Regions from separate parts of the Pseudomonas sp. NUPR-002 genome, predicted to be linked through region 1. Evidence: riboswitches for the same ligand, from Rfam matches in the RefSeq annotation. Region 1 holds a riboswitch; each other region holds the start of a gene.
What was found. A riboswitch is a leader RNA that binds a small molecule or an ion and turns the genes downstream of it on or off. The one in region 1 is predicted to bind cobalamin.
Positions count from the first base shown of each region.

Region 1 (7,849 bases):
TGAAGAAGACCTGCAAGATTTCGCCAGCAGCAAGCCTTACCAATTGCCAGCCCTGGCTGACAACATTCTCGAACGCGGCATGTCGCTGATCGGTACCCGTTACCGTTTTGGCGGTACCTCCGAGAACACCGGCTTTGACTGCAGTGGCTTCATCGGCTACCTGTTCCGCGAAGAAGCCGGCCTGAACCTGCCACGTTCCACCCGCGAAATGATCAACGTAAAAGCCCCGCTGGTTGCTCGCAACAACCTCAAGCCGGGTGACCTGTTGTTCTTCAGCACCAATGGTCGCGGTCGTGTCAGCCACGCCGGGATCTACCTGGGTGACGATCAGTTCATTCACTCCAGCAGCCGCCGCAGCGGTGGTGTGCGCATCGACAAGCTCGGTGATCGCTACTGGAGCAAAACCTTTATCGAAGCCAAGCGTGCATTGGCCATGGCACCGACTGCGACGACTATTTCGCGCAACTGAACCCTGGCCTTGCCATACCACGGCGACGTCGCTGAAAAGCGCGTCGCCGTGCGTGTTTACAGAAAGCGTCTAATCTAAATTCTCAACTATTTCCGGCCACACCGCCGGACGGCTTCAGACAGGATGTTCTGACCATGGCGATGAAGGCGCGCTTCGCTCTACTTTCCCTGCTGGCACTGCTCGGTGCCTGCTCCAGTCATGCCCCGAAACCCGCCAAAGTGGTTAAACCGGTGGTCATGGCGCCTCAAGTGTATTTCTCTCCCGTTGCTGAAGATGTGCTGTTTCAGGCCCTGGGTCTGGTCGGTACGCCTTATCGCTGGGGTGGCAATACCCCCGATTCGGGTTTTGATTGCAGCGGCCTGATCGGTTACGTCTATCGTGACTCTGCGGGTATTTCACTGCCGCGTACCACCCGTGAAATGATCGGCATGCGTGCGCCCACTATCGACCGCACCGCGTTGCAGTCGGGCGATCTGGTGTTCTTCGCCACCAATGGCGGCTCCCAGGTCAGTCACGCTGGCATTTACGTGGGTGAGGGGCGCTTCGTGCATGCCCCGTCTGCCGGTGGCACCGTGCGTCTGGATTACCTGTCCAACAGCTACTGGAACAAAGCCTACCTCAACGCCAAGCGCGTTCTGGCGCCGCCTCAACTGGCGCGTAACCCCTGACCTGGCGAGGTAGGCGATGACGGCACAAACGCTATACCTCGACGATGCGCTCTACCACTACCTGCAAGCGGTGTCTGTTCGCGAGACACCGCTGTTGGCGCGTTTGCGTGTGGAAACCCAGGCCTTGCCCGAGGCGCGCTGGCAGGTAGCGCCGGAGCAAGGGCAATTGCTGGCCTTGCTGGTACGCCTGATCGGTGCACAGCGAGTCATCGAGGTGGGTACCTTCACCGGCTACAGCGCGCTGTGCATGGCCCAGGCCATGGAGCAGGGGCAACTGCTGTGTTGTGATCTTGAAGGCAGCTACAACGCGATTGCCTGGCGCTACTGGCGTGAGGCGGAGGTGGCACAGCGCATTGAATTGCGCCTGGGGCCTGCCTTGAAGACCTTGGCGAGTCTGCCGTCAGAGCGCTACGACCTGATCTTCATCGATGCCGACAAGGCCAATTATCCGGGTTATCTGGAAGAGGCGCTGCGTTTGCTGCGTTGCGGTGGGCTGGTGCTGTTCGACAACACGCTGTGGAGCGGGCGGGTGTTGCAGGAACAGCCTGACAGTGACGATACGCGGGCGATCCAGGCGTTGAATCTACAGCTCAAGGATGATGCGCGGGTGGACCTTTCCCTGTTGCCGATTGGGGACGGTTTGACGTTGTGTCGTAAGCGTTGAGACTCAATCGCGGGGCAAGCCCGCTCCTACCCTGTAGGGACGGGCTTGCCCCGCGATCGTGCCCTGATTTCAAGCCTGCTTGAGCAGCAAGGCAACCCCCGGATAATACTGCCCCGCCTCGTTATGCAGCTTGCGGTAGGCATAAGGGAAATACCAGGCAATGGCGCAAGCCGTATGCTTTTGCAGATCTTCAACCAGGTCCTGCAGCTCTTCCGGGCTGGCATGCTGCCCGGCTTTCCACGGGCTGGCGAACAGCGCAGCCACTTTGAGCTGACTGGGGGCGGCCACCTGGCGGGCAGCGAACACGGTTTCCTGCAGGGCGTTGCTCAAGTCAAGGCGGCCGATACGCGGCCAGCGCTGGCTGCCTTGCAGGTAGGCGGCCTCTTCACGATTGGCGATGTACAGGTCGCAATGTCCTTCGCGGTCGCCTTCGTCGCGCTGCTTTTTACTCGGGTGGTGTTGCAAGGTCACGAGCTCAGCTTGCCAGGCGGCAGCGCAAAGCACACTGAGGTTGGTTTGAGCGCCGTGCCAGTAAGGCGCTTCGCTGTCGCCCAGGGTCTGGTTGAGTCGGTCAATGCATTCAACCCAGCGCTCCAGCGCCGGGCGCAGGAATTCCAGGCGCGGGTTGTTGATGATCAGACCTTGCATGCCGTTCTCTCCTTTATCGTTGTAATTGAGTGCAGCCAGATCATGGCTATTTGATATCACTGATATCAGGGTGACACAAGCCGACAAACACGCCATTGATCCAGGCCAGTGCAGCACCTTTCATTGACGCTCCGGGTGCAACCCTCTAACCTTCGCGACTTGTTTCAGGTGCTCTGTGGGCTGCGGTCTGGCAGGGTGAAACAGGGAAGCCGGTGGCTGCGCTAATGCGTGCGAGTCCGGCGCTGCCCCCGCAACGGTAGGTGAGTCAAGGTCGCGCATGGCCACTGGGTAATGAACCCCGGGAAGGCGCACGACCCTGGGTGTTCAAGGCCCCGCTCACAAGCCCGGAGACCGGCCTGTTACAGCCAACGGCATCACGGAGGGTGATGCGCGTATCCTTCGGCCCATGCCGCAGCCTTGCGCGTTTCTCCGTCTGCCTTATCCATTCATCTATTACTGTCTTTTTTGCCGCGAACGCTGTACGGCCCTGTGCCGACAAGCTCGCTGCGAACTGACGGATAGTGCTATGCGGAGACTGCGATGACTGAATCCAATGAGCGTGACGAACGCCACCTGGCGCGTATGCAGCGCAAGAAGGCGGTGATCGACGAGCGTATTGCCAATGCGCCGAACGAGTGCGGTTTGCTGCTGGTGCTCAGCGGCAATGGCAAAGGTAAAAGCAGCTCCGCTTTCGGCATGCTGGCCCGGGCCATGGGCCACGGTATGCAGTGTGGCGTGGTGCAGTTCATCAAGGGCCGCAACAGCACTGGCGAAGAACTGTTCTTCCGGCGCTTTCCAGAGCAGGTGCGTTACCACGTGATGGGCGAGGGATTCACCTGGGAAACCCAGGACCGCCAACGCGATATTGCCGCCGCTGAAGCTGCCTGGGCGGTGTCGCGTCAACTGCTGCAAGACCCGGCCATTACCTTTGTGGTGCTGGATGAACTGAACATCGCCCTCAAACACGGCTACCTCGACCTGGAGCAGGTGCTCAGCGACCTGCAGGCGCGCCCGCCGATGCAGCACGTGATTGTCACCGGGCGTGGCGCCAAAGACGAAATGATCGAACTGGCCGACACCGTCACCGAGATGGGCATGATCAAGCACGCCTTTCAGGCAGGCATCCGCGCCCAGAAAGGCGTTGAGCTATGAGTGACACGCGCCACTGCCCGGCGGTGCTGATCGCCGCCCCGGCCTCTGGTCAGGGCAAGACCACCGTGACCGCCGCTCTGGCGCGGTTGCACCGCAATCTCGGGCGCAAGGTGCGGGTGTTCAAGTGCGGCCCGGACTTTCTGGACCCGATGATCCTAGAACGGGCCAGCGGCGCCCCGGTGTACCAGCTGGACCTGTGGATGGTCGGTGAGCAGGAAAGCCGTCGGCTGCTCTGGGAGGCAGCAGGTGAGGCCGATCTGATTCTGATCGAAGGGGTCATGGGTTTGTTCGACGGCACGCCATCGAGCGCTGACCTGGCCCGGCATTTTGCCGTGCCTGTGCTTGCGGTGATTGACGGGACCGCCATGGCCCAGACCTTCGGTGCACTGGCCCTGGGCCTGGCGCGCTACCAGCCGGACTTGCCGTTTGCAGGCGTGCTGGCCAACCGTGTCGGTACCTTGCGTCATGCGCAGTTGCTTGAAGGCAGCCTGACCGAAGGGCTGCGTTGGTACGGTGGCCTGTCGCGGGAAACCGGGATCGAGCTGCCAAGCCGCCACCTGGGCCTGGTGCAGGCCAGTGAACTCAACGATCTGGATGTGCGCCTGGACGCCGCCGCTGCGGCGCTGGCAGCCAGTTGCGAGTCGTCGTTGCCGCCGGCTGTGGCCTTCGCTGCGCCGAGCGTGCAGGTCATCGAACCCTTGCTCGAGGGCGTAACCGTCGCTGTGGCCCGGGATGAGGCGTTTGCCTTTACCTATGGCGCCAACCTCGAGCTGCTGCGCGCCATGGGCGCCGAGCTGAAGTTCTTTTCACCGCTGCATGATCGTACGCTGCCGCAGACCGACAGCCTGTACCTGCCGGGTGGCTATCCGGAGCTGCATCACCAGGCGCTGGCTGCCAACACCTCGATGCTGGCGGCGATTCGCGATCATCACCAGGCCGGCAAGCCGGTGCTGGCAGAGTGTGGCGGCATGCTCTACCTGCTGGAGAGCCTCACCGATGTCGCGGGTACGCGTGCCGAGTTGCTCGGCCTGTTGGCAGGCGAGGCGGTCATGCAGAAGCGCCTGGCTGCCCTGGCGTTGCAAGCGGTGGAGTTGCCGGAGGGCACCTTGCGCGGGCACACCTACCACCATTCGCTGACCACCACCGAGTTGCAGCCGATTGCCCGCGGGCACAGCCCCAATGGCGGGCGCGGTGCCGAGGCGGTCTACCGTCAGGGCCGCTTGACGGCGTCCTACGTGCATTTCTACTTTGCTTCCAACCCCCATGCGGCGGCGGCGCTGTTGGCGCCATGAGCGATCAGGCTTTCAGCGATGCCGAGCGCGCCGCGGTGTACCGCGCCATCGGCGAACGCCGCGACATGCGCCATTTCATCAAGGGCGAGGTAGCCCCTGAGCTGCTGGCGCGCCTGCTGGCGGCGGCGCATCAGGCCCCCAGTGTCGGGCTGATGCAGCCCTGGCGTTTTATCCGCATCACCGACCAGGCCTTGCGCCAGCGTATACAGGCGCAGGTGGAAGCCGAGCGGGTGCGCACGGCCGAGGCGTTGGGCGAGCGTTCGGATGAGTTCATGAAACTCAAGGTCGAAGGCATCAGCGAGTGCGCTGAGTTGCTGGTGGCCGCCTTGATGGATGACCGTGAGAAGCACATTTTCGGCCGCCGCACCTTGCCGGAGATGGACCTCGCTTCGCTGTCCTGCGCAATCCAGAACCTGTGGCTGGCGGCGCGTGCCGAAGGGTTGGGCATGGGCTGGGTGTCGTTGTTCGAACCTCAGGCGTTGGCCGAGCTGTTGCACATGCCGGCGGGCGCCAAGCCGCTGGCGATTCTGTGCCTGGGCCCGGTCCGGGCGTTTTACCCGGCGCCGATGCTGGTGCTGGAGGGCTGGGCTGCCGAGCGCCCGCTGAGCGACATGCTCTTTGAAAACCAGTGGGGAGAGTCTTGATGAGTGTGGCGTTGCTGACCGTTGCCGGTGTAGCGCTGGATGCGCTGCTGGGCGAGCCCCGGCGTCGGCATCCGTTGGTGGCTTTCGGGCGTCTGGCCGGGCGCCTGGAGCAGCGTTTCAACGCCGGGGGATGTGGCTGGCGCAGCCACGGCGTCACGGCCTGGTTTCTGGCAGTGATTCCCCTGACCTTGTTGGCCACCTTACTGTCCTGGCTGCCCTACATCGGCTGGCTGGTGGAAATTCTGGCGCTGTACTGCGCGCTGGGGCTGCGCAGTTTGGGCGAACACGTGACCCCGGTTGCCGCCGCATTGCGTGCCGGTGATCTGGAGCAGGCACGCCAGCGCGTGGGCTATCTGGTCAGCCGCGAAACCCGCGAGCTGGACGAAACCGCCGTGGCACGCGCCGCCACCGAATCGGTGTTGGAGAACGGCAGCGATGCGGTGTTTGCAGCGCTGTTCTGGTTTGTCGTGGCGGGCGCGCCGGGTGTGGTGCTCTATCGCCTGAGCAACACCCTGGACGCCATGTGGGGTTACCGTAACGAGCGCTTCGAGCGTTTTGGCTGGGCGGCGGCGCGTATCGATGATGTGCTCAACTACATTCCGGCACGCCTGGTGGCGTTGACCTACGCTCTGCTCGGCAAGACCCGACTGGCCCTGAGCTGCTGGCGCCGTCAGGCACCGCTGTGGGACAGCCCCAATGCCGGGCCGGTGATGGCCGCTGGCGCGGGCGCCCTGGGTGTCGAACTGGGCGGCCCGGCGGTGTACCACGGTGAATTGCACGAACGCCCGCAACTGGGCGAAGGTCCGGCGGCGGATGCCGACGCCATCGAGCGTGGCTGGCGTCTGGTGTGTCAGGGTGTGTGGTTGTGGTTGCTGCTGATGTGCCTGGGGGCTGAACTCTATGCTTGAACACGGTGGGCGCCTGCAACGCGCCGTGCAGCACTACGGCATTGCCCGGGAGCAATGGCTGGACCTGTCCAGCGGCATTGCCCCGTGGTCGTTTGCCATTCCAGAGATTCCACTGCGTGCCTGGGCGCGCTTGCCCGAGACCGACGATGGCCTGGAGCAGGCCGCCGCCGGGTATTACGGTGTCGAGCACCTGCTGGCGGTCGCCGGTTCCCAGGCCGCGATTCAGGCCTTGCCCCAGCTACGCGCGCGCGGCACGGTGGGCGTGCTGTCGCCGTGTTACGCCGAGCATGCCGAGGGCTGGCGCCGTGCCGGGCATCAGGTGCTCGAACTGCGCAGTGAGGAGGTCGATGAGATGCTCGACAGCCTTGATGTGCTGGTGGTGGTCAACCCCAACAACCCAACCGGTTGCCTGCATCCGGCTGCACAGTTGCTGGGCTGGCACCAGCGTCTGGCGCGGCGCGGCGGTTGGTTGCTGGTCGATGAAGCGTTCATGGACAACAGCCCGCAGCACAGCATTGGCGCCCATGCCCAGCAGGCGGGGCTGATCGTACTGCGCTCGTTTGGCAAGTTCTTCGGCCTGGCCGGGGTGCGGTTGGGCTTCGTGCTGGCGGAGCCGCTGCTGTTGCAACGCCTGGCGGAATTGCTGGGGCCCTGGACCGTCAGCGGGCCGACGCGAACGCTGGGCCAGGCGTGTTTGCTCGACAACGCCGCGCACCAGCAGCAGATCGCTCGTTGTGCCGCTGCCAGCCAACGCTTGGCCGCTTTGCTGAGCCGGGTCGGCTTTGCCCCGACGGGGGGCTGTGATCTGTTCCAGTATCGGGTGATTGATCAGGCTGCACAGGTGCATGAGTTCATGGCCCAGCGCGGCATCCTGCTGCGGCTGTTCAGCCAGCCCGCCAGCCTGCGCTTCGGCCTGCCAGCCACTGATGCGGATTTTCAGCGCCTGGAACAGGCACTCAACGATTACTGCAAGGAAACACCATGACGACCCTGATGGTGCAGGGCACCACCTCCGATGCAGGCAAAAGCACACTGGTGACCGCGCTGTGCCGCTGGTTGCTGCGTCAAGGCGTGGCAGTGGTGCCGTTCAAACCGCAGAACATGGCGCTCAACAGTGCGGTGACTGCCGACGGTGGCGAGATTGGCCGGGCTCAGGCGGTTCAGGCCCAGGCAGCGCGGCTGGCGCCGCACACCGACATGAACCCGGTACTGCTCAAGCCCAACAGCGACACCGGCGCTCAAGTCATCGTTCACGGCCGTGCCGTTACCAGCATGAATGCCGTGGCGTACCACGACTACAAGGTTATCGCCATGCAGGCGGTGCTGGACTCGCACCAGCGTCTGGCTGCGCAGTACCCGGTGGTGATGGTGGAAGGGGCAGGCTCACCCGCAGAGATCAACCTG
Region 1 is NZ_CM150476.1:1,573,226-1,581,074, forward strand. It holds gene ACVWSC_RS07305 (C40 family peptidase) at 1-469, shown strand, start outside; gene ACVWSC_RS07310 (C40 family peptidase) at 604-1,137, shown strand; gene ACVWSC_RS07315 (O-methyltransferase) at 1,154-1,801, shown strand; gene ACVWSC_RS07320 (hypothetical protein) at 1,871-2,449, opposite strand; cobalamin riboswitch at 2,599-2,823, shown strand; gene cobO (cob(I)yrinic acid a,c-diamide adenosyltransferase) at 2,990-3,601, shown strand; gene ACVWSC_RS07330 (cobyrinate a,c-diamide synthase) at 3,598-4,893, shown strand; gene bluB (5,6-dimethylbenzimidazole synthase) at 4,890-5,537, shown strand; gene cbiB (adenosylcobinamide-phosphate synthase CbiB) at 5,537-6,445, shown strand; gene cobD (threonine-phosphate decarboxylase CobD) at 6,438-7,430, shown strand; gene ACVWSC_RS07350 (cobyric acid synthase) at 7,427-7,849, shown strand, end outside.

Region 2 (7,849 bases), 830 kb from region 1:
AGCCGGTGCCTTACAGCCAGCCCAAGTACGTCACCTGCCTGGACCTGGGCGCCTGGGGTGCGGTGTACACCGAAGGCTGGGACCGTCAGGTAAAACTGCTGCGTAAAGAAGCCAAAGAGCTCAAGACCCAGATCAACTCCGTGTGGATCTACCCACCAGCGGCCGACCGCGCCACCGCCCTGGCGGCAGCCGACCCGCTGATTCCTATCGTCTAACGGCCAAGTTGTGGGAGCGGGCTTGCCCCACGATAGCGCTGTGTCAGTCACAACGCATCGCGGGGCTAGCCCGCTCCTACCGAGTACTGCGCCAGCGGCCAGTAACGCCCCTTGCGTGATTCGTACAAGGTGAAGTGACGGGCACGCAAAACAAAGTCCGCCGCCACCAGCGCCTCCGGGGGCGGCCCCTGATAGTCGCGGGCCAGGGTCAGGTGTGGCCGATACTCTCGTGGCGCCTCGGAAAATCCCAGCGGCAGCAGCGCCTGTTGCAGGCTGTAGACCAACTGCCGCAGCGCTACCGGGGTCTCACTGGGGGCCAGCACCAAGGCCTTGGCCGAACGCCATACCTCAAGACGGTCGAGGGCTACCGTAATGCTCTGGCCAGGCACCTTGACGGCGCCTGCGGCAGCCAGGATTGCCGGCAGTTGAGCGGTATCCACCGAACCGAGAAACATCAAGGTCAGGTGAAAGTTCGCCGACGGCACAGGTCGCCCTTTTTCCATCCTCAGTTCGCTGCGCCACTGGGCCAGCGCCCGGCGCTGATCCGCGGTGCAATCGAGGGCGAAAAACAGCCGCTTGAACGGCTCGCCCGTTTCGCGAATGCCTTGCACCATGCCCTGTCCTCCTTCTCGCTGGTGGTAATGCTCAGTCTGCCGCAAGGCAATGGGCCCGGACTACATTTGCCGTAAAAATCACGCAGCGCAAACCTTTGCGCGTGGGACTAATGTCGGACACGGATCGCGTAACATTTAGTACAAACCCCGGCCATGATTGTTTATGCTGGCGAGCTCATGCCATGGCGCATCGCCACACCGACAAGTATCCGCCCATGAAAATCTTCCTCGTTCTGCTGTTTGTCTGTTCGATTGCCTTCGTGCATTTTCGCGGCAAGGTCCGGCACAAGATCACCCGTCAACTGGGGGACCATTCCAGCTTCCTCGCCCCGGTCAACGCGTTCCTCTACTTGTTCTCCAAACTGCCGGCCAAGCCCTATCTGCCGGTTGAGTCCTTTCCTGAACTCAAGCCACTGCAGGACAACTGGCAAGAGATTCGCGCCGAAGCCCAGCAACTGCTGCATGTCGGCGAAATCAAAAGCTCGCAGAACTACGACGACGTCGGTTTCAACTCCTTCTTCAAGAGCGGCTGGAAGCGTTTTTATTTGAAGTGGTACGGCGAAAGCCACCCTTCGGCGATGAAGCTCTGCCCGCGCACCACCGAATTGCTGCAAGGCATTGGTACGGTCAAAGCGGCGATGTTCGCCACCCTGCCGCCAGGCTCGAAGCTGGTACGCCACCGCGACCCGTATGCCGGCTCCTACCGCTACCACTTGGGCCTGGACACGCCTAACGACGATGCCTGCTACATCTGCGTGGATGGCGAGAATTACGCCTGGCGTGACGGTGAAGGGGTGATTTTCGATGAAACCTATATTCACTACGCCGCCAACCACACCGAACACAACCGCATCATCCTGTTCTGCGACGTCGAGCGCCCGCTCAAATACCGCTGGGCCACCGCCTTCAACCGCTGGTTCAGCCGCAACGTCATGGCCGCCGCGGCTGCGCCGAACGATGCCGGTGACAAAACCGGCGGCATCAACCGTCTGTTCACCCGCATCTACAAGATTCGTCAGCGTGGCAAGGCGCTGAAAAAGCGTAATCGCACACGCTACTACCTGGAAAAATGGGCAGTGGTGGCGGCGTTGCTGTTGCTGTTCATCTACATCTGATCTGCACGCTATCGCGGCGCACCCCACCCCGTTCCACATCCTCTTGCTGTACCCGCCCCCCACCAAAGTACTGATTAACTGCGCCCAACGACCAACGGCGCCCCACAGAGAAAAAAACTAGCTTCACTGTTCATGTTGCCAACCGCACAAGGTGAAAACGATGAGCATGATGGACTGGGACGCCTACCGTAAGCAGTTGATGGCCGGTATCGGCGACCTCAAGCAACTGTCCCCTGACACCGTCAACGGTTATATTACCGCCAGCGGCGCCGGGGCCAAAACCAACCACCTGGATGCCAAGACCCGTGAGCTGATCTCGCTGGCGGTGGCGGTCACTACCCGCTGCGACGGCTGCATTGCGGTGCACTCGGCGCAAGCCGTCAAACACGGGGCCAGCCGTGAGGAAATCGCCGAAGCGCTGGGTGTCGCCGTCGCCATGAATGCCGGCGCCGCACTGGTGTACTCGGCGCGAGCGCTGGATGCCGTGGGTAAGGTCGAGCAGTAGCGCCAGCCGTGCCGGCATGCACAAACAGTTGCATGCCGGCATTAACGCTTTCAGACTTGCGGTTCACCCTGCCAGGAACCGCCATGATTCACATCCGCCCCATGACCGCCGCCGACTTCGAACGTTTCTGGCCCACCTTCCAGGCCATTGTCGCGGCCCGCGAAACCTATGCCTTCGACCCAGCCATGAGCCAGGAACAGGCGCGTCAGCTGTGGCTGGAATCACCGCTGCATACGCTGGTGGCCGAAGAGGATGACCAGCTCCTGGGCTCGTACTTTCTCAAGGCCAATGCCGCAGGCCCCGGCAGCCATGTGAGCAATTGCGGCTACATGGTCAGCGAGGCTGCGCGCGGCCGCGGTGTGGCTCGCTTGATGTGCGAGCACTCGCAGCGTCTGGCGCGTGAGCAGGGTTTTCTCGCCATGCAGTTCAACTCGGTGGTCGCCAGTAACGAGGTGGCGGTGGGCTTGTGGCAAAAGCTCGGTTTCGACGTGGTCGGGCGCCTGCCGCGCGCCTACCGGCATGCGCGTCTGGGCCTGGTGGATTGCCTGATCATGTACAAGTGGCTGGAACAACCGCAGCAGCCGATGCTGATCGGGCGCAAGAACATCGAGGCGGTGGTGTCGCGCAAACGCGGCCGCTGATTATTCCGGTAGGAGCGGGCTTGCCCCGCGATTGCGGTGTCAGGTAGATCGCTATCGCGGGGCAAGCCCGCTCCCACAGACTTAAGCGCAACTCATTGACTGCAAAGGCTTTCAATGTTCAGATGCGCGCCAGTTTCAGGTGTCCTGCGCCGCCGTGCGCAGGGTGAAACGGGAAGCCGGTGCATCACTCAAAGTGACTAGTCCGGCGCTGCCCCCGCAACGGTAAGCGAGCGAAGCCTTCGATACACCACTGTGCTCCGGCATGGGAAGGTGAAGGCCTTCATGACCCTCGCAAGCCCGGAGACCGGCCTGAAGCTTTGTTTGGCAACCCCGCGGTGGGCGGGCGCAGGCCGGTTTGCGGGCGCCTGCGCGCGCAATTCCTTCATGCGTTGTTCCCTCCGGGATTCATTCCTTCCAAAGATTGTGGAACGACATGTCCCGTAACTCCAAGCTTCACACCCTGGCGGCCAATGCCCTGGCCCCCTGCCTGGCATTCTCCTTGCCGACCTTCGCCGCAGAAACCGGCACCCTGGCCCTGCCATCGACGGCCATTACCAGCACCAGCGACAACCAAGCGATCAGCCTGGCCACGCCATTGCCGGCCGGCTCGCGCCTGAACCTCAGCGCCATGGACACCCCGGCCAGCACCAGCAGTATCAGCGCCGAACAGATCGAAGGGCGCAACAACCAGACCGTGCAAGACGCCGTCAGCCGCTCGCCGGGCATCACCTCGGTGGCAACGCCAGGCAACGGCAACACCGCGTTCTCGGCCCGTGGATTTCAAGGCCACGGTTCGGTGATGACCTTGTTCGACGGCTCGCGCATGTACACCGGTGCTGGTACCCAGACCTTTCCGGTCGATCCCTGGATGGTCGAACGAATCGACATCATCCGCGGCCCGGCGTCGGTGCTCTACGGTGAAGGCGCCACCGGTGCAGTGATCAACGTGATCCCGAAAAAACCGTTTCTGGGCGAGATCCACAACCACCTGCGCCTCGGCTACGGTTCCTACGACCGCCAACAACTGGGCCTGGACAGTGGTGGTTCGTTGAGTGAACGCCTGAGCTACCGCCTTACCCTCAACCAACAGGCGAGCAACGGCTGGGTGGATCGCGGCGATTCGAAGAACCTGGCGATGAGCGCCGCCCTGCGCTTCGACGCCAGCGACAGCCTCAGCTTTACCCTCGCCCACGAGCGTGGCGACGCCGAGCCGATGAACTACTTCGGCACCCCGCTGATCGACGGCCACTACCGCGACAGCCTGCGCAAGAAGAACTACAACGTACAGAACGACGTGCAGCGCTACCACGATGAGTGGACTCGCCTGAACAGCGACTGGACCCTGAGTGACTCGATCAGCGCCAGCAACCAGCTGTACTACCTGAAAAGCCGCCGACACTGGCGCAACGCCGAGGACTACACCTGGGACAGCAGCCTGGGGCAACTGCAACGTGGCAGCTACCTGGAGATCAAGCACGACCAGGAACAAATCGGCGACCGCCAGAGCTTTACCTTCGACCACAACCTGTTAGGCCTGAACAGCAAAACCGTGGTGGGCGCCGAGTACAACCGTATTCGTTTCGGCATCAACAGCAACTCGCCGTACAACGACATCGGCGGTGATTCTATCGACCCGTGGAACCCGGCACCCGGCGACTTCCACAGCGCCAGCCCGACCCGCCCGCAGTCCCAGAGCACTACCCGCACCTTCGCCCTGTTCGCGGAAAACCGCACGCAGCTGTCTGAGCGCTGGTCGCTGGTGACCGGCGTGCGCCGTGATCAGAACCACATCGACCGTGACAATCTGGTCAACGACAGCCGCAGCGACCGCAGCCTCAGCGGTGGTAACTGGCGTGCCGGCCTGGTGTTTGCCATGACCGACGAGCTGTCGCTGTACGGGCAGTACTCCACCAGTGAAGATGGCGTCAGCGACCTGGTGACTCTCAGCCCCAGCCAGCAAAATTTCGACCTGACAGAAGCCAGGCAAACCGAGTTCGGCATCAAGCAGCTGTTCTGGGACGGCCGTGGTGAGTGGACACTGGCGGCCTATCACATCGTCAAGAAGAAACTCTTGGTCGACAACCCGGTGACCCACCAGAAGGAACAAGCCGGACAACAGACCTCCGACGGTATAGAAGCAACCCTGGAACTGGCCCTGGCCAACCAATGGCAAGTGTCGGCCAACGCCTCGGTGGTGCGCGCCAAATACGATGACTTCGAGCAAACGGTCAACGGCCAGTCGGTCTCGCGTGCGGGTAACCGTCCAGGCAACGTACCGCGACGCACTGCCAACCTGTGGCTGAACAAAGGCCTGGGCTACGGTGTCGATGCCGGCATGGGCGTGCGTTACGTTGATGCGCGTTATGCCGACACCGCCAACACCCAGACCGTCCCGGGCTTCACCGTGGTCGATGCCAACCTCGGCTGGCAGGTACTGCCCGATGTGCGCCTGGGCCTGCAGTTGAACAACCTGCTCGATCGCCGCTACGCCGCGACTGCCCACAGTGGCGAGCAGTGGCTGATGGGTGAACCGCGCTCGTACTTGGCAACCATCGACTACAGCTTCTAAACATCCCCCTGGTAGGCGCGGGCTTGCCCCGCGATCGCGGTGTGTCAGTCCCACCGCGATCGCGGGGCAAGTCAGTGGATATCTGCAAAAAGCTGATTATGCTTCAAACAACCTTGCAGTAATGCAAGACCGCGAACCCCAGGGCCAGGGTGCGGTAATTCGAGTAGGTGCTCCGGCCTATTAAAACAAGTCGGAGAACAGTCATGGCGGCAATCGACAGTACGTCCAGCGGCAGCACGCCCAACCGCGGGATTACCAAAGAAGAGCGCAAGGTAATTTTTGCCTCGTCCCTGGGCACCGTGTTCGAATGGTACGACTTCTACCTGTATGGCTCACTCGCCGCGATCATCGCCAAGCACTTCTTCGCCGGCGTCAACGAAACCACCGCGTTCATCTTTGCCCTCCTCGCCTTTGCCGCAGGCTTTGCCGTACGGCCATTCGGCGCCATTGTGTTCGGCCGCCTGGGCGATATGATCGGGCGCAAATACACCTTTCTGATCACCATTGTGATCATGGGTGTGTCGACCGCGATTGTCGGTTTGCTACCCAGCTACGCCACCATCGGGGTAGCGGCGCCGATCATTCTGATCACCCTGCGCCTGCTCCAGGGCCTGGCCCTGGGCGGTGAGTACGGCGGCGCGGCAACCTATGTGGCCGAACACGCCCCGCAAGGCAAGCGCGGCTACTTCACTTCATGGATTCAAACCACCGCGACCCTCGGCCTGTTCCTGTCGTTGCTGGTGATCCTGACCTGCCGCACGATTCTGGGCACCGAAGCCTTCGAAGCCTGGGGCTGGCGTATTCCGTTTCTGCTGTCGATCTTGTTGCTGATTGTTTCGGTGTACATCCGCCTGCAACTGAGCGAGTCGCCGGTGTTCATGAAGATGAAGGCCGAAGGCAAAGCCTCCAAGGCGCCGCTGACCGAATCCTTCGCCCGCTGGGACAACCTTAAAGTGGTGATCATGGCCCTGCTCGGCGGCACCGCCGGCCAGGCGGTGGTGTGGTACACCGGGCAGTTCTACGCGCTGTTCTTCCTGCTGCAGATGCTCAAGATCGACCCGCAAACCGCCAACCTGCTGATTGCCGGTTCGCTGTTGATCGGTACGCCGTTCTTCATCCTGTTCGGCAGTTTGTCTGATCGCATCGGGCGCAAGGGCATCATCATGGCCGGCTGTATCATCGCCGCCCTCACCTACTTCCCGATCTTCAAGGCATTGACCGAGTACGGTAACCCCGATGTGTTCCTTGCCCAGGAGAAAAACCCGGTCACGGTGATCGCCGATCCCAACCAGTGCTCGTTCCAGTTCGACCCGGTGGGCAAGGCCAAATTCACCAGCTCCTGCGACCTGGCGAAAAGCGTGTTGGCCAAGCGCGCGATTCCTTACGAAAACATGAAGGCTGAGCCGGGCAGCGTCGCGCAGATCCGCATCGGCGATAAAGTCCTGCAGAGTTTCGAAGGCACCGGCATGCCTGCCGCCGACTTCAAAACCCAGAATGATGCCTTCGTCGCCACCCTCACCACCGCCCTGAAAGACGCCGGTTACCCGGAAAAAGCCGACCCGAGCAAAACCAACTACCCGATGGTGTTGCTGCTGCTGACCATCCTGGTGATCTACGTGACCATGGTCTACGGCCCGATTGCCGCCTGGCTGGTGGAGTTGTTCCCGACGCGCATTCGCTACACTTCGATGTCACTGCCCTACCACATTGGTAACGGCTGGTTCGGTGGTTTCCTGCCGACCGTGGCGTTTGCCATGGTGGCGGCTACCGGCGATATCTACTACGGGCTGTGGTACCCGATCGTGATCGCGGTGATGACGGCCATCCTCGGCATCTTCTTCCTGCCGGAAACCAAGGACCGCGATATTCATCACGACTGAGGCAAGGGCTGTACGTGGCACAGCGGGTTGGGCGATGATCACGCCCCCCGCTGTCAATGGAATGAACATGCACGATTTGATGAGTGTCTTTGCCTTGTGTGTCGTCGTACTCTTTTTGAAGATGCTGGCGATTTCCTGTTACCAGGGCTATTACCGCATCAGCCGCCGAACCTTCAAAAACGCCGAAGACGCCAGTTTTGTCGGGCGCCCGGCCAGCGCGCAAGAGCTGCCACAAGTCAGCCGCGCGGCGCAGGCCTGGGCCAACGACCTTGAAAGCATCCCGGTGTTTTTTGTCCTTGGTGCTCTGTGC
Region 2 is NZ_CM150476.1:2,403,152-2,411,000, reverse strand. It holds gene ACVWSC_RS11075 (NAD(P)/FAD-dependent oxidoreductase) at 1-215, shown strand, start outside; gene thpR (RNA 2',3'-cyclic phosphodiesterase) at 281-829, opposite strand; gene lpxO (lipid A hydroxylase LpxO) at 1,045-1,944, shown strand; gene ACVWSC_RS11060 (carboxymuconolactone decarboxylase family protein) at 2,105-2,449, shown strand; gene ACVWSC_RS11055 (GNAT family N-acetyltransferase) at 2,533-3,090, shown strand; cobalamin riboswitch at 3,211-3,417, shown strand; gene ACVWSC_RS11050 (TonB-dependent receptor) at 3,524-5,659, shown strand; gene ACVWSC_RS11045 (MFS transporter) at 5,863-7,539, shown strand; gene ACVWSC_RS11040 (MAPEG family protein) at 7,607-7,849, shown strand, end outside.
Region 2: it holds a riboswitch for cobalamin, as region 1 does, so the genes downstream of both, ACVWSC_RS11050 (TonB-dependent receptor) here and cobO (cob(I)yrinic acid a,c-diamide adenosyltransferase) in region 1, are expected to answer to the same signal.

Region 3 (7,849 bases), 1.7 Mb from region 1:
ATTGACGGGAAATTCGCGCTGATTGGGCCATCGAGGTAATACAGGTGGTCGTTGTGGGTCATTGCGCCTGTCCTTGGTGGATGAACGGTGGGTGGGAGATCACGCTGTTGAAGGAGGCCCGCTCGCGGTCGTCACGACAGCCCAGCAGCACATAACCATGGCGGTCGCCGGAGCATTGGATGGGACGGCCAAAGGACTCGGAGTGCAGGGTTGCCCGCAGGGCAAAAGGGTATTGCAGTAGTTGTGTGTGCAGCTGTGCCGGATCACAGCCTACAGCCGCTTCGATGAAGCGGATCGCCATTTGCTGGTAAGTGCCTGTTTGCGCGGGCAATGGGCAGCCGGTCATCGCGGTAATGGTCGCGGCCGCCAGATGGACACCCGTGGTTTTCCAGACCATTTCCCAGATCTGGTCGCCGCCGAAGCGGGTCTGGGTTTCGATGACATGCAGGCGTTGGCCATCGATCTTGATTTCGCTGTGCGCCGGGCCCCAGCGGTTGCCAATACGTTCGAGCAGCCACAGTACGGCGCTCTCGATCTGGCTGCGGTGGGCGTCGTCCAGGCACGCGGGGAAGTCATGCCCGGTTTCGATATAGCTCGGGGCGCCGCTGGTGTACTTTCGGGTGATGCCGAGGATCTGGTGTTGGCCGTCCAGACTCAGCGATTCAACGCTGTACTCCTCGCCGCTGACGAACGCTTCGATCAGGTTGTGTCCCGTCAATGGCAGAAGTTCGACGGCTTCGACGGTGTCGATGGCATAGACGCCCTGACTGCCGGAACCGCAGACAGGCTTGACGATCGCTGGGCCATGCTGGCGGACAAAGGCGCGGGCTTGCTCGCGACTGCTGATAGCCGCAGCCGGCAAGGCGTAGGGGCTGTTGTGCAACAGCTGGCGCAAGCGCAGTTTGTCGCGGCTGACTTCGACACTGTGCAGGCTGTTGTGGGTGATGCCTAGCTGCGCCCCCAACTGCGAGGCCGGCAGCAGGCCGGCTTCGCAAAACGAAACGACGGCAGCGAACGGCTGTTGTTGGTGTAGCCGTTCGATCGTGTCGCGGTAACTGTCCAGATCCGCGAGGTCGGATGTCATCACCAGGGTTGCGTGTTCACGCTGATAGTCGGTCAGCTGTGCAGGGTGCTGGACAAGGGTGAAGCAAAAGCGCTGCGCTGTGTCCCAGTCCAACCCCGAGTCGCGTCCTCCAATCAGCAGCACGTGTTTACCCTGAGTTGCTGCGGGCTTTTCGGCATACAGGTCACAGTCGGCGACGGCCAGCAGCGATTGGCGCAAGCTGGCGGTGTCATCTTGGTGGAACTCAATATACAGGTAATTCTGAAAGCCACTGCTGACCGGGCCGATGCGTTCGCCTGGCTGCACATAGGCATACCAACGCTGAAAGCCCGCTAGCATGCGCAGGCGTTCAAGCTGATGCAGGCCGTCGTAAGTGCGATCTGTGCGGGCAAACGGTGTGACGATGCCGAACGGGCGCAGCACGGCGCCAGCCTGAGGCAACGCCTGCCCGGACAGGGCGCGGTGATAGCAGACCTCCAGCGGCAATTGCCACGTCTGGCGGGTCACATGAATGCGGCTGCCGCCCGGACGCGCACCGACCTCCAGCACTTTCGGCCCGCGGGCAGTCAGGATGAACTCGACATGGGCAAAGGTGCCTTTGAGCCCCAAGGCATTCACTGCATCGTGGGCCAGTTGATGGCAGCGCTGCTTCAGGTCCAGGTCAGGCTCGAGCAGCGAAGGGCTGTAGCGGGCGAAGTGATGAAAATCGCCGCGTCCCATGTCCACTCCGGTGATCACATCAACAATCGGGAAGCTGCTGATCGAACCGTCAGGGCTGATGGCACAATCAATCGAATGGTTCGAGCCTTGCAGGTACTCCTCCAGCAGCAACTGATCCGAGCTCAGGTGTTTACCGGCTACATAACGCTGCAGTGCCGGCCATTCATTGCAGCTGTACGCCAGCAACTCTTCAGCGTTATGGATGCAGCGTACAAACAGGCTGCTGTAGAGGTTCGCCGGTTTGAGGATGAACGGGTAGGGCAGCGCGTGCGGGCGGCCGAGCAGATCCTCGATCTGCACGTGCTGAGAAACCACCTGCAGGTCTGGGTTGCTCGATTGCTCGAAACATCGACGTTGCAAGGCTTTGTCCAGGGTGTTTTCGACGTTGCGATGCAGATGGGCCAAGGCTGGGAGTGCCGAGCACAGCCTGGCGGTGATTGCTACATAGCCTTCACGGAAATTCAGCACACTGGTGAACGCATGCTCGTCCAACAACTGTTGCGTCAGCTTGACCAGCTCAGCGCTCAGCCCTTTGGAAAAGTCGTACTTCGCCGTGGCAGGCAGCAGTGCTGGGTTGGCAATCTTGGCGGTTGTGCTGGTGTCGGCAATCAGCACGGGGGTGATGCCTTCGGCAATCAGTCCTTCATACTCTCCGTCGCGTATGTTGCCGATAATCAGGCAGCCAGGTGCGCTCATGGCTGCACCTGCTGATCAAAGCTGTAATGCACCCGGTTCAGGCGCTGGCAAATGTGCGCCAGGCGATGACGGTCGGCAGGGTCAATGCTGTTGCTCAACACGTTGCCGACAATGGCTGCGAGGGCGTCCAGGTCCTGACCGCTGATACCCAGGCGGGTGATTTCCTGAACCCCGAAACGCAAGCACTCGCGGCTGCCGATGCGTTTGTTGTTGACCCGTATCCCCAGCTCGTTGAGCTGTTGTGCGGCCTGATCGCAGCGAGCGCCTTCGAGCAGCAGCAGATGGGTGTCGGTGGGCTGTACGGTCCAGCCGGGAACGTCCGCCAGCGCGCCTTGCAAGCGTCGGGCATTGCTGCACATGCGTTGGGCGTAGGCCTTGCCGTAGTGGTGCATTTCCACCAGGGTCATGAACAGTTGCAGCAGGCTTGGCAGGTTGGGCGAGGACACCAGGCCCGCGCTGATCGACTGCTCGATTTGCTGCGCCAGGTCGGCGCGCCGACAGACAATCAACGCCCGGTGTGGACCGGGCAGTGACTTGTGGGTATTGCCCTGCAGAATGTCCGCACCTTCATCGAGCGGGTTGGCAAAGGTTTGGCCGGCGATCAGGCCGAGGGTATGGGAAGCGTCGTAAATGATCAGGGTGCGCCTGAAACCGTGGCGGTCGAGCAGCTCGCGCAACGGTCTGATGGCGATCACAGCGGTTGTCAGGCCGTGATCGAGCAACACCGCCGCAGGTTGGTGGCCCAGCCCGTGAAGCTGTTCGTCGAACCCGGCCAGATCGATCTGGCCGTGGTTATCCAGGCGCAAAAAGCGGCTGCGCCTGCCGATGTTGTGCACCATTGGCCGACTGGCGAAATGCCCGCCGCACGCTGGCGCCAGGGAGAAAACCGTGTCGCCGGGGTTGGTGAGGGTGGCCAGCACGCTCAGCGTGCAATGAACGCCGGAAAGCACTCGGTACTCCACGAACGCGGCGTTGAACATCGACTGTGTAGCCTCGGTGGCCAGGGCCTTGAGCTCATCGACCTCGGGAAAATGTTCGACATGCATGCCGTTGAACTCAGCCGCGTAATGGTGTCCCGTCGCAGTTTCCGCGTTGAATAAATAGCGGTCGTAATGACGGTTTTGTCCGAGTGTTCGTGCGGTTTCAGACAGTATGTTTTCATTGGCGGTAAGTGAAAGTGTTGTGTGGCGCCTGACAAGTGCCTGATTGAACTGTTCGATAATATAGTTGTACGTGCTGGGGCAGGTGGCGGCTAAAGAAGCTGAACCTTTCATCAGTGGTTTATCCTGTCGAAATCGATAATCAACATGTCACGCCAACCCTGTTGTGCGCCTTTAAACGTTTGCAGTGGGGAAACTTCATGCAAGAGTGCGCGATCATTCAACACGATTGTTTCCATGTAACGGGTCAGCGTTGCACTGAATACAAGTTCTGCGTGTTCGCGGTATATTCGGCTTTCACCTCCTGTGACTGACTCGCGTTTGATCAGGTGCTGAAAAACGAAGTCATGCCCGTCGCGGTGACGACCTTCGGGTGTAGCCTGGCCTTGATTGTGTGGGTCGCAAAGGGTTCTGAACTGGTGACAGGTCACCTGCCAGTCGTGCGGCCCAACGGTGAAGTCCATCAACGTCAGGTCGGCGGCCAGCAAGGCCATGAGCACCGGCGAACCAGTGAATTCCGGCTCGCTGCGCGCATAGATACGCTCGAGCCCACCCAGCAGCGGGTTGTCGGTTGCGGATTGGTAGAAGCGACAATCGTCGAGGGGCTTCCAGCGTCTTTCTCGCTGAAGATACTCGAACTTGCAGATTCTGCGCTTGCGGATACCGTGTTGCGCACCTAAATAAGCGTCCGCTTCTAACCTGTCCCAGCTGGCATTGAATGCATCACAGGTTTCGCCGCCCAGTTGCGTAACGGGTAGCGCCGGATACTGGAGGCAACTGACATACTGATACGCTTTCAGCTGCATGGAAAGTTCAAGCATTACGGCATTGTCCGAATGCCGTAGAGCTGTGTTAGCGCTCATGTGAAAATCACACTTATTGGGGTGTTTTGGTAATGCTCAGGCATACAAGAGTTCCTTTCTTGTGTGGCTGGTTGCTTGGTGGTAATCATGCTTGTCGCGTTTCTTTGAATTATCAAATCGGTATTTGTAATTCTATGTTGCTGAGTTGTTTGTCTGTAGGGTTGTGAGTTTGTGTATAAACAGGAAATAACTTACAAGTTACGCTATTGCTTTAAACATGTTTGTTTGAGGCTGCAGGCTGCGGTTTGTCGCGTTGACATTAAGGCTCCAGGCATTGACCCGCCTCGCGTGCATGCGTAGCCTTGCGCCTTCGAGGTTCTTCGGCGTTGGCCGAAGCTAAGACGGGAACGCGGTTAAAGCCGCGGCTGCCCCCGCAACTGTAAGCATTGAACGGTTCGACACAGCCACTGCATCGCTGCGGGAAGGCGTCGTTCAACTGGCCAACGGCCAGTAGCATGCAAGCCAGGAGACCTGCCTCGAACCGTTTTCGACATCAACCGGGCGGGGTGATCCGGTGGCGAACGCGCCCAGGCAATACAGCCTGTGGCTCTCGTCGCGCATGCCCGCCATCCTGCCAAGGGCATCCGCATGAAAACACTGGCCAAACTTCCCGTCACGATCGTTACCGGCTTCCTCGGCTCGGGCAAAACCACACTGCTGCGGCACATGCTCGACAACGCGCAGGGGCGCCGCATTGCGGTGATCGTCAACGAATTCGGTGAGCTGGGTATCGATGGCGAAATTCTCAAGCAGTGCAGCATCGGTTGCACTGAAGAAGAGGCCAGTGGCCGTGTCTACGAACTGGCCAATGGCTGCCTGTGCTGCACCGTGCAGGAAGAGTTCTTCCCGGTGATGCGTGAGCTGGTGGCGCGGCGCGGTGATCTGGACCACATCCTTATCGAGACCAGCGGTCTGGCGCTGCCCAAACCACTGGTACAGGCCTTCCAGTGGCCAGAAATCCGCAACGCCTGCACCGTTGACGCAGTGATCACCGTTGTCGACAGTCCGGCGGTGGCCGCCGGTACCTTCGCCGCCTACCCGGAGCAGGTCGATGCGCAGCGCAAACTCGACCCTAACCTGGACCACGAGTCGCCGCTGCATGAGCTGTTTGCCGACCAGTTGGCCAGTGCCGACCTGGTTGTACTGAACAAGGCCGACCTGATCGCTGCCGACGACCTGGCCAAGGTGCGCGCCGAAGTCGAGGAAGAACTGCCGCCAGCGGTCAAAGTCATCGAGGCCAGCAGTGGCCGCCTGCCGCTGGAGGTGTTGCTGGGCCTGGGCGCTGAGTCCGAAGCGCACATTGATGGCCGTCGTACCCACCACGACAGCCACCATGATGGTGACGATCACGACGATCATGACCACGATGCCTTCGATTCGATCTCCATCGAGCTGCCTGAAGCCGACGACAGCCTGCTGCTCGACGCCCTGACGCAACTGGTGGTGCAGCATGGCATTCTGCGGGTCAAAGGCTTTGCCGCGATTCCGGGTAAACCCATGCGTTTGTTGATTCAAGGCGTGGGCACGCGGTTCGATAAACACTTCGATCGCGCCTGGCGTAGCGAAGAGCCGCGCATCACGCGCCTGGTGCTGATTGGCCAGGAGCTCGATGCCGCTGCGCTGGAAGCGAGCCTGCGCGCTGCCCTGGGCGCCTGACCCATGCATTTGCTGCGGACCCAGCCCGGTGGTTTTGTACCGGACGACAGTATTGCCGACCTCGGCCAAACCCCCGCCGAGCTGGTCATTCTCTGCAGCGGTGATTCACACCTGGCACTGTTGGCGGCAACCGCCCAACAGTTGCCAGAAGATTTCCCCAGCCTGCGTCTGGCCAACCCGATGCAGGTTCAGAACCATGCCTCGGTCGACCTTTATGTCGACCAGGTGCTGCGCCATGCCAAGGTCATTCTGGTGTCGCTGCATGGTGGCGTCGGTTATTGGCGCTATGGCGTCGAGCAGTTGCTCGAGCTGGCGGCCCGTGGCGTACAACTGATTCTGGTACCGGGTGATGATCGCCCGGACCCGGAGCTCAGCAGCCTGAGCACGGTGCCAGCGGAGCAGACCGAGCGGCTTTGGCACTTCTTGCGCCAGGGCGGCAAGGCTAATGCCCTTCACCTGTTCAATTACCTGGCCAGCGAGTACCTGCAGCGCGATTACGCCTGGTGCGAGCCGCAGCAGTTGCCGCGCACGTCGGTGTATCACCCGCGTAAAGCCAGTGCTGAACTGGCTGACTGGTTTGCCGAGTGGCAGGTCGATCAACCGGTGGTGCCAATTCTGTTTTACCGCTCGCATTTGCAAGCGGCGAACACCGCGTTTATCGATACGTTCTGTGAACGCCTGCACGCCGCTGGGCTGAATCCTTTGCCGATTGCGCTGGCGAGCCTCAAGGAGGCGGGCTGCCTGAGTCAAGTAGAGGACTGGCTGGACGCGGTCGAGGCGGCGTTGATCATCAACACCACCGGGTTTGCCCAATCCAGCCCGGAACAACCGCACCTGCGGCCGTTTCGCCGGGATATTCCGGTGCTGCAGGCGATCTGCGCGCAAGACAACCAGCCGGGCTGGGAAGCCAGCGAGCAGGGGCTCGGGGCGCGCGACCTGGCCATGCACATCGTCTTGCCGGAGCTGGACGGGCGTATCATCACCCGGCCGATCAGTTTCAAGGACCTGGCCTGGCGCAGTGAGCGCAGCCAGTCGGATGTGGTCTGCTACCGCCCGCATGCCGAGCGCATGGACTTTGTCGCAGAACTGGCGCGGCGCTGGAGCGTACTGGCGCAGTTGCCTAATCAGGACAAGCGCGTGGCCTTGATCCTTGCCAACTACCCGACCCGTGATGGCCGGATTGGCAACGGCGTTGGCCTCGACACCCCGGCAGCGGCGCTGAACATCCTCCGTGCCCTGCGTGATCAGGGCTATCCGCTGAGCGATCTGCCAGAGAACGGCACGGCACTGATCCAGGCGCTGCTCGGCGGCGTCAGTAATGACCTCGACAGCCTCGACCAGCGCCCCTGCCTGCAAAGCATGGCCATGGCGGACTATCGGGCTGCGTTCGCTGCGCTACCGCAAGCTAATCAGGACGCCGTGCGTGAACGCTGGGGCGAGCCCGAGCAGGACCCGATGTGCCGCAACGGGCGGATGATGGTCGCCGGTCTGCGCTTTGGCCTGACCTTTGTAGGCATCCAGCCAGCACGCGGCTATCAACTCGATCAAAGCGCGGTGTACCACGACCCTGATCTGGTGCCCCCGCATGGCTACCTGGCGTTTTACTTCTGGCTGCGCCATGGCTTTGCTGCCGACGCGCTGATTCATGTCGGCAAGCACGGCAACCTGGAATGGTTGCCGGGCAAGGGCGT
Region 3 is NZ_CM150476.1:3,294,442-3,302,290, reverse strand. It holds gene ACVWSC_RS14960 (sugar phosphate isomerase/epimerase family protein) at 1-62, opposite strand, end outside; gene ACVWSC_RS14955 (ATP-grasp domain-containing protein) at 59-2,479, opposite strand; gene ACVWSC_RS14950 (PLP-dependent aminotransferase family protein) at 2,476-3,753, opposite strand; gene ACVWSC_RS14945 (2OG-Fe dioxygenase family protein) at 3,753-4,460, opposite strand; cobalamin riboswitch at 4,799-4,995, shown strand; gene cobW (cobalamin biosynthesis protein CobW) at 5,091-6,158, shown strand; gene cobN (cobaltochelatase subunit CobN) at 6,162-7,849, shown strand, end outside.
Region 3: it holds a riboswitch for cobalamin, as region 1 does, so the genes downstream of both, cobW (cobalamin biosynthesis protein CobW) here and cobO (cob(I)yrinic acid a,c-diamide adenosyltransferase) in region 1, are expected to answer to the same signal.